2 regions of the Kineococcus sp. AC630 genome follow, and region 1 is predicted to be linked to the other one. Evidence: riboswitches for the same ligand, from Rfam matches in the RefSeq annotation. Region 1 holds a riboswitch; the other holds the start of a gene.
What was found. A riboswitch is a leader RNA that binds a small molecule or an ion and turns the genes downstream of it on or off. The one in region 1 is predicted to bind cyclic di-AMP.
Positions count from the first base shown of each region.

Region 2: another riboswitch for cyclic di-AMP. It lies ahead of AC0I8G_RS22560 (C40 family peptidase); the one in region 1 lies ahead of AC0I8G_RS03785 (transglycosylase family protein).

Region 1 covers NZ_CEEDMJ010000003.1:30,671-36,351, forward strand. The annotation lists gene AC0I8G_RS03770 (carbon-nitrogen hydrolase family protein) at 1-185, opposite strand, end outside; gene AC0I8G_RS03775 (SDR family oxidoreductase) at 283-2,577, shown strand; gene AC0I8G_RS03780 (lysophospholipid acyltransferase family protein) at 2,682-3,440, shown strand; cyclic di-AMP (ydaO/yuaA leader) riboswitch at 3,621-3,791, shown strand; gene AC0I8G_RS03785 (transglycosylase family protein) at 3,790-4,455, shown strand; gene AC0I8G_RS03790 (TrmH family RNA methyltransferase) at 4,519-5,151, opposite strand; gene AC0I8G_RS03795 (ABC transporter permease) at 5,171-5,681, opposite strand, start outside.
Region 2 covers NZ_CEEDMJ010000028.1:13,968-19,648, forward strand. The annotation lists gene AC0I8G_RS22550 (cryptochrome/photolyase family protein) at 1-188, opposite strand, end outside; gene AC0I8G_RS22555 (metal-dependent transcriptional regulator) at 340-1,023, shown strand; cyclic di-AMP (ydaO/yuaA leader) riboswitch at 1,328-1,509, shown strand; gene AC0I8G_RS22560 (C40 family peptidase) at 1,512-2,375, shown strand; gene AC0I8G_RS22565 (HNH endonuclease) at 2,788-3,282, shown strand; gene AC0I8G_RS22570 (hypothetical protein) at 3,392-3,727, shown strand; gene AC0I8G_RS22575 (RNA-binding S4 domain-containing protein) at 3,735-3,950, shown strand; gene AC0I8G_RS22580 (D-2-hydroxyacid dehydrogenase family protein) at 3,987-4,943, opposite strand; gene AC0I8G_RS22585 (aldo/keto reductase) at 4,940-5,681, opposite strand, start outside.

The DNA of each region.
Region 1 (5,681 bases):
GGGGCCAGGGCCCGCACCCGTTCGGGGGTGTCGGGCCCGAGGTCGTAGCCGGTGAGGAACATCTCGGGCGTGACGAGCAGCTCGGCCCCGCGGGCCACGGCGTCGCCCGCGGCGACCTCGAGGGCGGCGAGGTTGGCCTCGGGATCGCCGGTCGTCCCGGCGGTCTGCAGGCAGGCGATCTCCACGGGCGCGACCCTACGGCTCGGTGGTGCGCGCGTCGGCGGAAGCGCGGGGGGAGCGCGAGGGAACGGGGCAGTGGTGGGGACGTGACAGGATTCGCCGGTGCGATTGGCTGAGCAGCTCGACGGCAAGCGTTTCCTCCTGACCGGGGTGACGGGCTTCATCGGTGAGGCGCTGCTGCAGCGTCTGCTCGTCGACCTGCCCGGGACGACGGCGGTCGCCCTGGTGCGCCCGAAGCCGGGTCAGTCCGGCGAGGACCGGCTGCGCGGGGTGCTGCGCAAGGAGATCTTCCGCGCCGCGGGTGAGGTCGACGACCTGCTGAAGACGCGGGTGCAGGCGCTCGAGGGTGACCTCGCCGACGTGCCGGAGCTGCCGTCCGACATCGACGTCGTCGTGCACTGCGCGGGTGACGTCTCGTTCGACCCGCTGATCCAGGACGCCTTCACGACGAACGTGGTGGGTACCCGTGCACTGGTCGAGCGGACGCTGGAGGCCAACGAACGGGGTCACGGCGCCGTCCACTACGTGCACGTCTCGACGGCCTTCGTCGGCGGCCGACGTCGGGGCGCCGTCCCGGAACGCGCGGTGGAGCACCGGGTCGACTGGCGCACCGAGACCGAGGCGGGGCTGCGCCTGGCGGCCCGCATCGAGGAGGACTCCCGCCTCGAGGTGCAGCTGCGGACGTTCCTGCGTGCCGCCGAACGCGACCACGGTCGCGCGGGTCCGCTCAGCGTGGCCGCCGGGGCCGAGGAACGCCGGGTGCGCTGGGTCGCGGACCAGCAGCGCGCCGCGGGCAAGGAACGGGCCCGCACGCTGGGCTGGACGGACTGCTACACCTTCACCAAGTCGATGGGTGAGCGACTCGTCGAGGAGATCGCCGCCCCCGTCATCCCGACGACGATCCTGCGTCCGAGCGTCGTGGAGTCCGCCGTCCAGCACCCGCACCCGGGCTGGATCGAGGGCTTCAAGATGGCCGAGCCGCTGATCCTGGCCTACGGCCGCGGTGAGCTGACCGAGTTCCCGGCGGCACCGGACGCGGTCCTCGACGTGGTGCCCATCGACCACGTCGTGAACGCCATCCTGGTCGCGTCGGCGACCCCGCCGCCGTTGTCCCAGCCGGCGTACTACCACGTCTCCTCGGGCAACCGGAACCCGTTGACGTTCCGCCAGATCTACGAGTTCATCCGCGAGTACTTCACGGAGCACCCCTTCGACTCCTCCCCCGCGGTCATGCCCACGTGGGACTTCCCGGGAGGTCGGGCCGTGGAGCGCAAGGTCCGGGCCGGGGAGCTGCTCACCGGCGCGGGGAACCGGCTGCTGGCGTTCGCGCCGCGCTCGGAACGGGTCCGCGAGGCCTCCCGCAAGCTCGACACCCTCAGCCGGCAGCTCGACAGCGGTCGTCGCTACATGGACCTGTACAAGGCCTACACCGAGGCCGAGCTCCGGTTCGTCGACGACAAGACGCTGTCGCTGCACGAGTCGCTGGACCCCGCGGACGCGGAGCTCTTCGGCTTCGACACCTCGACGGTGGACTGGCGCCACTACTGGCTCGACAGCCACTGCCCCAGCGTCACGACGCAGATGCGCAAGTACGAGGAGATCCGCCGTCGGCGCAAGCTGACCGAGTCCACCGGCCCGCGGGCGCTGAAGCCCGTCGCCGAGGGGTCGGCTCCCGTCCTCGCGGTCTTCGACCTCGCCGGGACGCTGATCCCGGGGACCGTCGTCGACTCGTACCTGACGCTGCGCCTCTCGGCGCTGGACGCCCCGGCGCGGGTCGCGGAGTTCGGCCGGATCATGCGCCACCTGCCGGGGTGGATCGCCGCCGAACGGCGTGACCGCGGCAGCTTCCTGCGTTCCCTCTTCCGCGGGTACGCGGGCGTCGACCTGGACCTGCTGGAGGCCTACGTCGACGACGTGCACGCGCCGCGCTTCCTGGAGCAGGTCTCCTCGGACGCGTTGCGGCGCATCCAGGGTCACCGCGACGCCGGGCACCGGACGATCCTCATGACGGGGGACGTGCGCCAGGTGACGCGGCCGTTGTCGGCCCTCTTCGACGAGGTCGTCTGCACCGATCTGGACGAGGAGCTCGACCTCGGCGGGCGCCGTCGGGCCAGCGGCTTCCTGAAGTCCCCACCCCTGGTCGGGGAGGCACGGGCCGCCTGGCTGCGCCGCTACGCCGAGGTCGAGGGGGCGGACCTGTCCGCCAGCTACGCCTACGCCGACTCCCACGTCGACGTGCCGCTGCTGAAGTCGGTGGGCAACCCGACGGCCGTCTCGCCCGACGTCCCGCTGTTCCGGGTGGCCCGCGCCTCGCGCTGGCCGGTGGCGGACTGGGCGGCGAGCTCGCCCGCGCGGCGGCTGCGGGTGCCGCAGCAGGTGCTCGCGGGCACCGACTGAGCCGTGCCGGAAGGCTCCCCGGGGGGTCGACGTGGCAGGATGCGAACCGTGCACTCCACACCGTCGAGCAGTCGATGCGGACCGCCGGTGTCGAGGACCGAAGGATGGCGAGGCTGATGGGGATCCCCCGACCGACGCGGATCGTGCGTGCGCTGCCGTTGCTGCGCAAGCACTCCGGGTCTGCTCCCGAGGACAAGGCCGGGCGGGCGGTCCACCGCAACGACTGGGTGCGCTCGGCCCCGGCCACGGCGGTGCGCTCCGGGCTGCAGCGGGTCCTGATGACCCCCGTCCTCCGCTCGCAGGTGACGGTCCACGTGCACAACGCCGAGGTGCTGGACCGCCTCGGCGGCGCGGCCGTGCTGGTCGCCAACCACTCCTCGCACCTGGACGCCCCGGTGCTGCTGGAGGCCCTCGGACCGCGCCGTCGCCGTCGGATCGCGATCGCCGCAGCGGCGGACTACTTCTTCGACGTGTGGTGGCGCGCGGCCCCGTCGGGCCTGGTCATCGGCACCTTCCCGCTGGAACGCCGCGGGACGGCGGGGGCGAGCGCGTCCTCGCAGCTGCTCGCCGACGGCTGGAGCCTGGTGATGTTCCCCGAGGGCGGGCGCAGCTACACCGGTGAGATGCGCCCGTTCAAGAAGGGTGCGGCGTACCTGGCCCTGGAGGCCGGGGTGCCGGTCGTCCCGATCGCCCTGCGCGGGACCTACGACGCGATGCCGCCGAAGCGGAACTGGCCCGTGAAGGGGCGTCCGCCGATCCACGTGACCTTCGGTGAACCGCTGCACGGACGCGAGGGTGAACGGGCCGGGGACTTCACCCCCCGGATCGAGGAAGCCGTCGCGAAACTGCTCGCGAACAGCTGATCCGAGCGCTCCGGGGCGTGATCTGCGCCACACGCGGGCGTCGCCCACCAGCCTGATCAGGGGTTTCGTGCACGTTCACGTGACGGTGCGGACACGGCACGGTGTACGCCGGGCCTCGCGCTTGTTACGGTCGGCCCGTCCCTGAGCCCGTTCGGGGACACGTCGCGGAGACGCCGAGTCCTGCCCACCGCGCCGGATGCAGAACCCGTGGGCAGGAGCGGGGGACCCAAGGTTCCTCGGACCACCGCAGTCCGCTGCGGAGTCCTCGGGGTGAAGCCGCGTCCGCGCGGCCGGGTCACACCTTCGACCCGAACCCGACAGCTGACCTCGCAGGCGTTGGAGGCCAACCATGTCTGCGATCCGTCGCGCCCCGTACCGTCTCGTCCGCCGTGGCCTGCTGGCCACCTTCGCCGCCGGCGCTGCCGGTGCCGCTCTGCTGGGCCCCGTCTCCAGCGCCTCGGCCGCTCCCGTGCAGGAGTGGGACGCGCTCGCCCACTGCGAGTCCAGCGGCAACTGGCACATCAACACCGGCAACGGCTACTACGGCGGGCTGCAGTTCAACCCGCGCACCTGGCTCAGCTTCGGCGGTGGGCAGTACGCGGGCCGCGCCGACCAGGCCTCCCGCGAGCAGCAGATCGTCGTCGCCGAGCGCGTGCTCGCGGCCCAGGGCTGGAACGCCTGGCCGTCCTGCTCGCGCCGTCTCGGCCTGCACGGCTCGGCGGACCCCGTCGGCCAGGAGGCCGCGCTGCTCCACCCGGCTCCCGCTCCCGCCCCGGCGCCTGCTCCCGCTCCGGCCCCCGCGCCTGCTCCGGCCCCCGCGCCGGTCGCCGTCGTCGAAGCCGCTCCGGCGCCCGCCGCCCGCACCTACACCGTCGCCCCCGGCGACACCCTCTACCGGATCGCCGTGAACAACGGTGTCGCCGGCGGGTACGTCGCGGTGTGGAACGCCAACCGCGGCCTCATCGGTGACAACCCGGCGCACATCGCCGTCGGCCAGGTCCTCGTCCTCCCCTGACCCCTCCCGTCCGCGATCGTGCAGGGGTCCCCGGCACGATCGCGGACGGTGGTCCGACCAGCGTCAGGGACGCTGGTCGAAGACGTGCCGGCGCACCCAGGCGTGCATCGCGACGGCCGCCGCCGCCCCCACGTTGATCGAGCGGGTCGAGCCGAACTGCGCGATGGCCAGCACGTCGACGCAGTGCGCGACCGCCTCGTCGGTCAGTCCGGGACCCTCCTGCCCGAAGAGCATCACGCACTCGCGCGGGAGGTCGTAGGTCTCCAGCGGTACCGATCCCTCGACGTTGTCGATGCCGACGATCGGGAGCCCCCGTTCGGCGGCCCAGGCGACCAGGGCCTCCACGTCGGCGTGGTGGTGCACCGACAGGTACCGGTCGGTGACCATCGCGCCGCGCCGGTTCCACCGCCGGTGGCCCACGACATGCGCACCGGCCGCGTTCACGGCGTTCGCGGTCCGCACGACCGAACCGATGTTCGCGTCGTGCTGCCAGTTCTCGACCGCCACGTGCAGCGGGTTCCGGCGGGTGTCGAGGTCGGCGACGATCGCGGCGTTGGACCAGTACCGGTACTCGTCACCCACGTTGCGCCGGTCACCCTCGAGCAGCAGCTCAGGGTCGAAACGCGGGTCGTCGGGCCAGGTCCCCTCCCAGGGCCCCACGCCGACGACCCGCTGCTCCTGGACCTCGTCACTCACCGGACCATCATCGCAAGGCTCAGACGGCCTTCTTCCACGCGGACCGGAAACCCAGCGACCGACCGGTCTGCAACAGGCTGTTCTCGTAGAGACGGCGCGCGACGGTGACGAAGAGCACGGCGGTGGCCGCGATGATCAGCAGCGAGAGCAACGGTTCCCACAGGGCGACGTCCCCCTGGACCACGCGCTTCGGCATGACCATCGGCGAGGACAACGGGATGTAGCTCAACGCGGTCTGCAGCGGACCGGGTTCGTTGGCGAGGAAGCTGGCGAAGAACGGCAGCATGACGAACATCTGCACCGGGGTCGCCGTCGACTGCAGGTCCTCGAGCCGGCTCGCCATCGCGCCCGCCGCGGCCCACAGGCAGGAGAGCATCGCGAAGCCGAGGACGAAGAAGACCAGGAACCACGCGGCGGCGCTGGGGATGCCCGGGATGCTGTCCAGCAGTTCCGGCTGGGCGATGCGCAGGGCCGCCACCCCGGCGACGACGAGCAGCAGGATCTGACCGAAGGCCAGGATCCCGTTGCCG
Region 2 (5,681 bases), on a different contig from region 1:
GAGCGGAGCAGGTAGGCGCGGCGGACGTCCCCGGAGGGCTTCCAGAGCGCGGGGTCGATGACGAAGAGCGGGAGCACCGACCCTTCCGCCGCCGCGGCGAGCAACGCCGGGTGGTCGCTGAGGCGGAGGTCCCGACGGAACCAGAGCACGCTGGTCCTCGGGTCACGGTCCTGTTCGCGGGCGGCCACGCCGGGACGCTATCCGCGCGTCCGCCGCCCCGCCCGGTGGAGGCCCGGTGGAGGTGGCGCCCCGACCCGTCGGACGCTCTGCGCGAACACGCCCCGAACGCCCCGGGGTCAAGGGTGCGACCACCGGTCGCGATGAACGATGATGGGCACCGTGAGCGATCTCATCGACACCACCGAGATGTACCTCAAGACGGTCTTCGAACTGGAAGAGGAAGGCATCGTGCCGATGCGCGCTCGCATCGCCGAGCGGTTGCACCACTCCGGCCCGACGGTCTCCCAGACCGTGGCGCGGATGGAACGCGACGGGTTGCTGCACGTGGGCACCGACCGACGGCTGGAGCTGACCGACGCCGGCAAGCAGAAGGCGATGCGGGTCATGCGCAAGCACCGCCTCACCGAGCGCCTGCTGACCGACGTCATCGGACTGGAGTGGAGCCTCGTCCACGAGGAGGCCTGCCGCTGGGAGCACGTCGTCTCCGAGGAGGTCGAGAAGCGCCTCGTGGCGATCCTGGACCACCCGCACTCCTCGCCCTACGGCAACCCGATCCCCGGCCTGGACGAGCTGGGGGAGGAGTGCTCTACCGAGGACTTCCGCTCCGGCGTGCAGTCGCTGAGCAGCCCCGAGCTCGAAGGACGCTCCGTCGTCGTCCGGCGCCTCGGCGAACCGCTGCAGACCGACGTCCCGCTGCTGGCCCGCTTCCACGCCGCCGGCCTGGTCCCCGGGGTCGAGGTCGTCGCGAAGTCGTCGGCCTCCGGCGTCGAGGTCGCGGTGGGCGAGGGTGTGGTGGACCTCACGTCGGCCGAGGCGTCGCACATCTTCGTCGCGCTCAGCTGACCCCGCCCCGACCCGGGACCCCCCGACGACGCGGGGTTCCGGGCCCGGGAACAGCCCGGACAGCCGCCTGCCCGCCCTCCCGCGGGTGATCTGTGACGGAGGGTGAAGGCCGACGTCACCCGTTCGGCCCCCGGCGTCGTCCGCTTCTCGTTCCCAGTCGTCACTCTCCGTAGATCAAGCCCGACGCGTCGTCACGTCCCCGGCACCAGTTCGTCACCGGGTCGTGACATTCGACCGTGGATCGGGTTATGGTCCACCCGCATCCTCGACAGCGCACGCGGATGCCCTCACGTGGACGCCGAGCCCTGCCACCACGCCGAGGTCCCCCGAGACATTTCATGGCAGGGGTGGGGGAACCACGTTTCCCGGGCGGAGCACGACCACCTGGTCGCGCCGAGTCCTTGGGGTGAAGCCGGTGCGAACCGGCCGGGGGATACTCCCTCCCGAACCCGACAGCTCACCTCGCAGGCGTCGGAGAGGCCACCACCTTGACGACTCGCGTCCAGGCGCGCCACCGCGCCGCCGTTCGTGCCCGTACCCCCCTGACCGACCTGTCCGACAGCGTCGCCCGCACCGCCGGCGGTGCCGTCCGCACAGGTGCGGTCGCCGCCGCCGCCGGTGGTCTGCTCGTCTCCGTCGCTCTCCCCGCGAGCGCCGTGACCAGTGCAGCCCCGGCCGCCGTCGGCTCGAGCGTCGCCTCGGTGGCGACCGCCGTCCCCGCCGCCTTCGGCGCCACCGCCGTCGGCGTCGTGTCGGCCCCCGCCACGGTGAGCACCCTGTCGAGCACCGCGACGTTCGCTGCCGCCCCGGCCGCTGCGCCCGTCATCGTCGCCGCCCCGGTCCTCACCCGGGCCACCCGCACCGCGGACGCCGTCCCGGTCGTGGCCTCCAGCGTCGCGGAGAACGCGATCGTGCCGGAGCCCGCGCCCGTCGTGGCGGCTCCGGTCGCGGCGCCGGCCCCGGCTCCCGCGCCCGCCCCGGTCCAGGCCTCGCTGGGTGCGCGCATCCTCGACGTGGCCGACGACTACGCCGGTGTCCCCTACGTCTACGGCGGTACCACCCCCGCCGGCTTCGACTGCTCGGGCTACACCAGCTACGTCTACCGCCAGGTCGGCGTCGAGATCCCCCGGACCGCCGCCGCCCAGAAGTCGGCCGCGGCCACGATCTCCCGCGGCGACGCCGTCCCCGGCGACCTCGTCTTCTTCAGCAACGGTTCCGGCCGTGCCTTCCACGTGGGCATCTACGCGGGCGGCGGGATGATGTGGGACGCGCCGCGGACCGGCAAGCCCGTCCAGCTCCGCGCGATCTGGAGCGACGCCGTCACCTTCGGTCGCCTCGCCGCCACCGTCTGATCGAGGTACGTCACCGATCGGCGAGTGATCGGCGCTCGGGCACGCAGGAACGGCGCTCGTCGCGTCCACCGTGAGAGGCTCCCGCCTCCGACGGTGGTGCGGCGGGCGCCGTTCTCGCGTTCGCGACCCGGCCGATCCGGGTCACCTCCCCGGTTCCGGCGCGCCCGGTGGGATTCACGGGAAAGTTGCTGACTCCACCACCCCTCGCGACGTAGGGTGCCGTCAACGACGACGGCACCCACGGAGGTCCGATGACCAGGCGTCACGGCGGCACAGCCACCGTGGTGCCCCACGCCCTCCAGCAGCACGCGGAGCACCACCACCACGTGCACCACCACCATGTGCACGTCGTCGCTCTCAGAGGCGCCCTCCCCACCGGGGACGGCGCCTCTCGTCGTCCCAGGAGGTGGATGTGCGCACGCTCGTGCTGAACGCCGGCTTCGAACCGCTGGCGGTGGTGTCCTTCCGCAGGGCACTCGTCCTCGTGCTCGCCGGGAAGGCGTCGGTGGTCCTCGCCGACGCCGACCCCGTCGTCGGCGCGACGATGAGCCTCGAACGGCCCTCCGTCATCCTGCTCACGCGTTACGTCCGCGTCCCGCGCGGCCAGGTCGTCCCGGTCAGCCGGCGTGGCGTCCTGCGACGCGACCACCAGCGCTGCGCCTACTGCCGCGGCCACGCGAGCACCGTCGACCACGTCCTGCCGCGCAGCCGCCGCGGCCCGGACAGCTGGGAGAACCTCGTCGCCTGCTGCGTGCGCTGCAACAACGCCAAGGGTGACCGCACACCCGAGGAGATGGGGTGGAGCATGCCGTTCCGGCCCGCCGCCCCGCGGGGCGCGTCCTGGGCCGTGCGGGGGGCCGAGACCCCCGACCCCCGCTGGGACGAGTTCCTCGCCACCGCCGCCTGACCTCGCCACCGCCGCCTGACCTCGGCCCCGCCGGCAGGACGACGGACGGCGTCCGGGGTTCCGCCCTGCGGATGACGAGGACGGCGCGGGTGGGTGCGACGCTGGGGGCATGGACGAGAACAAGAGGCAGGGCGAGTCGATCGACGCGGTGCTGCGGGGTCTGCTGAAGCAGGGCCGGCTGGACCCGGGGGCCGAACGCCTCGCAGAACAGGGCATCGACCGGCTGAAGGCGTTCCTCGGCTCGACCCCGGGGGCTCGGACCACGACCGGGACCGAGGTTCCCGAGGACGCCGAGGTGGTCGTCCCCGGCGGGCGGGAGATGCTGATGCACACGATCCCGCTGCCCGACGGCACCCGGGTCGAGGTCCTGGTGCCGGAGCGCCTCACCCGGGCCGAGGCCGATCGGGTCGCCGGTGTCCTCACCGCGCTGGCCGTCGATGAGTGAGGTGGCGGTGGAGACGATCGACGTCGAGGTGACCGGGATCGTGCGCCTCGGGCAGTTCCTCAAGCTCGCCGGCGCCGTCGACTCCGGGGGGGAGGCTCGCGAGGTCCTCCAGGCCGGGGAGGTGACGGTCAACGAGGAGCCCGAGGACCGCCGGGGTCGTCAGCTCTCCGACGGTGACGTCGTCGCCCTCGGCGAGGGGTCCTGGCGGGTCCTCGTCAACTGAGGGTCAACTGAGGGTCAACTGAGGGTCAACTGAAGCTCAGCCGAGCACCCGCACCGGGCGGCCCGCCCGCCACGCCGTGACGTCCTCGACGGCGTCGAGGTACATCCGGCGGTAGGAGTCCTGCGTCACGTACCCCGTGTGCGGGGTCAGGACGGTGTTCGGGGCCTCGCGCAGCGGGTGGTCGAGGGGCAGGGGTTCGACGTCGTACACGTCGAGCCCCGCCCCGGCGATCGTCCCCGCGTGCAGGGCCGCCACGAGCGCGTCGGTGTCCACGACCGGGCCCCGCGAGGTGTTCACCAGGAACGCCGTGGGCTTCATCGCGGACAGTTCCGCCGCACCCAGGAGACCGCGGGTGCGCTCGGAGAGCCGGGTGTGGACCGAGACGACGTCGCTGCGGCGCAGCAGGTCCGCCTTCGAGACGGGTTCCACGCCGAGCTCCCGGGCCTGCGACGGGTCGAGGTGCTCCGACCACGCGAGGACCTCCATGTCGAAGGCCTGCGCGATCCGCGCGACCCGGCGGCCGAGGTTGCCCAGCCCGATCGTGCCGAAGGTCAGCCCGGCCAGGTCCAGCCCCACGCCCAGCTGCCAGTGCCCCGCCCGGAGGCCCGCGTCCTCGGCCGGGACCCGCCGGGCCAGGGCCAGCACGAGGGCCCACGTGAGTTCGGCCGTCGGCGTCGCGGTCGTCGGTGTGCCGGCCATCCCCGTCCCGCAGACCAGGACCCCGTGGCCCGCGGCCGCGGGCAGGTCGATCGCGGCGTTGACCATCCCTGTCGTCACCAGCAGGCGGAGGTCGGGCAGACCGGCGAACTCCGCCGCTCCGAACGGTGTCCGCTCGCGCATGGCGACGACGACCTCCGCGCCGGCCAGGCGTGCGCGCAGGGCGTCTCCCGCGAGGTGCTCGTGGACGAAGTCCACCTCGCCCAGACCCGAGAAGTCGGCGAACCCCGCGGCCACCCGCTGGTAGTCGTCGAGGACCACCACGCGCCGGTTCACCCGCGCCCCAGCCCGTCGATCGCGGTGACCTCGTCGTCGGTGAGGGCGAAGCCGCCGACGTCGAGGTTGGTGGCCTGCCGGCCGGGATCACCCGACTTGGGGATCACGACCACCCCGTGCTGCACGTGCCAGCGCACGACGACCTGCTCGGCGCTCACGCCGTGCGCCTGCGCGACGGCGGTGAGGACCGGGTCCTGCAGGCTGGTCGCCTTGAACGGGGAGTACCCCTCCAGGACGATCCCGCGGTCGAGGTGACCCTGGAGCAGGTCCGCGTCGAAGAGCCGCGGACCCCACTTCACCTGGTTCACCGCGGGGGTCACCCCGGTGGCCGCGGTGAGCTCGTCGATCTGGGCGAGGGAGTGGTTGCTGACGCCGATGGCGCGGACCTGCCCGCGCTGCTGCGCCGCGACGAACCGTTCCCAGACGTCGGGACGGGCCCGGCCCTCCGGCGGCCAGTGGATGAGCCACAGGTCGAGGACGTCGCGGCCCAGCAGTTCGAGGCTGCGGGCGAGGAACTCGTCCTCCCGGCCGGCGTGGTCCTGGCGCAGCTTGGTGGTGACGACCACGTCGTCACCGTCGTCGTGGCCCGCGATCGCCCGGCCGACCTCGGCCTCGTTCTCGTACATCGTCGCGGTGTCCAGCAGGCGGTACCCGAGGTCGAGGGCGCTGCGCAGCGACCGCTCACCCGCGGCACCGCGCAGGCCGTAGGTGCCGAGCCCCACGAGGGGCAGGTCGAGC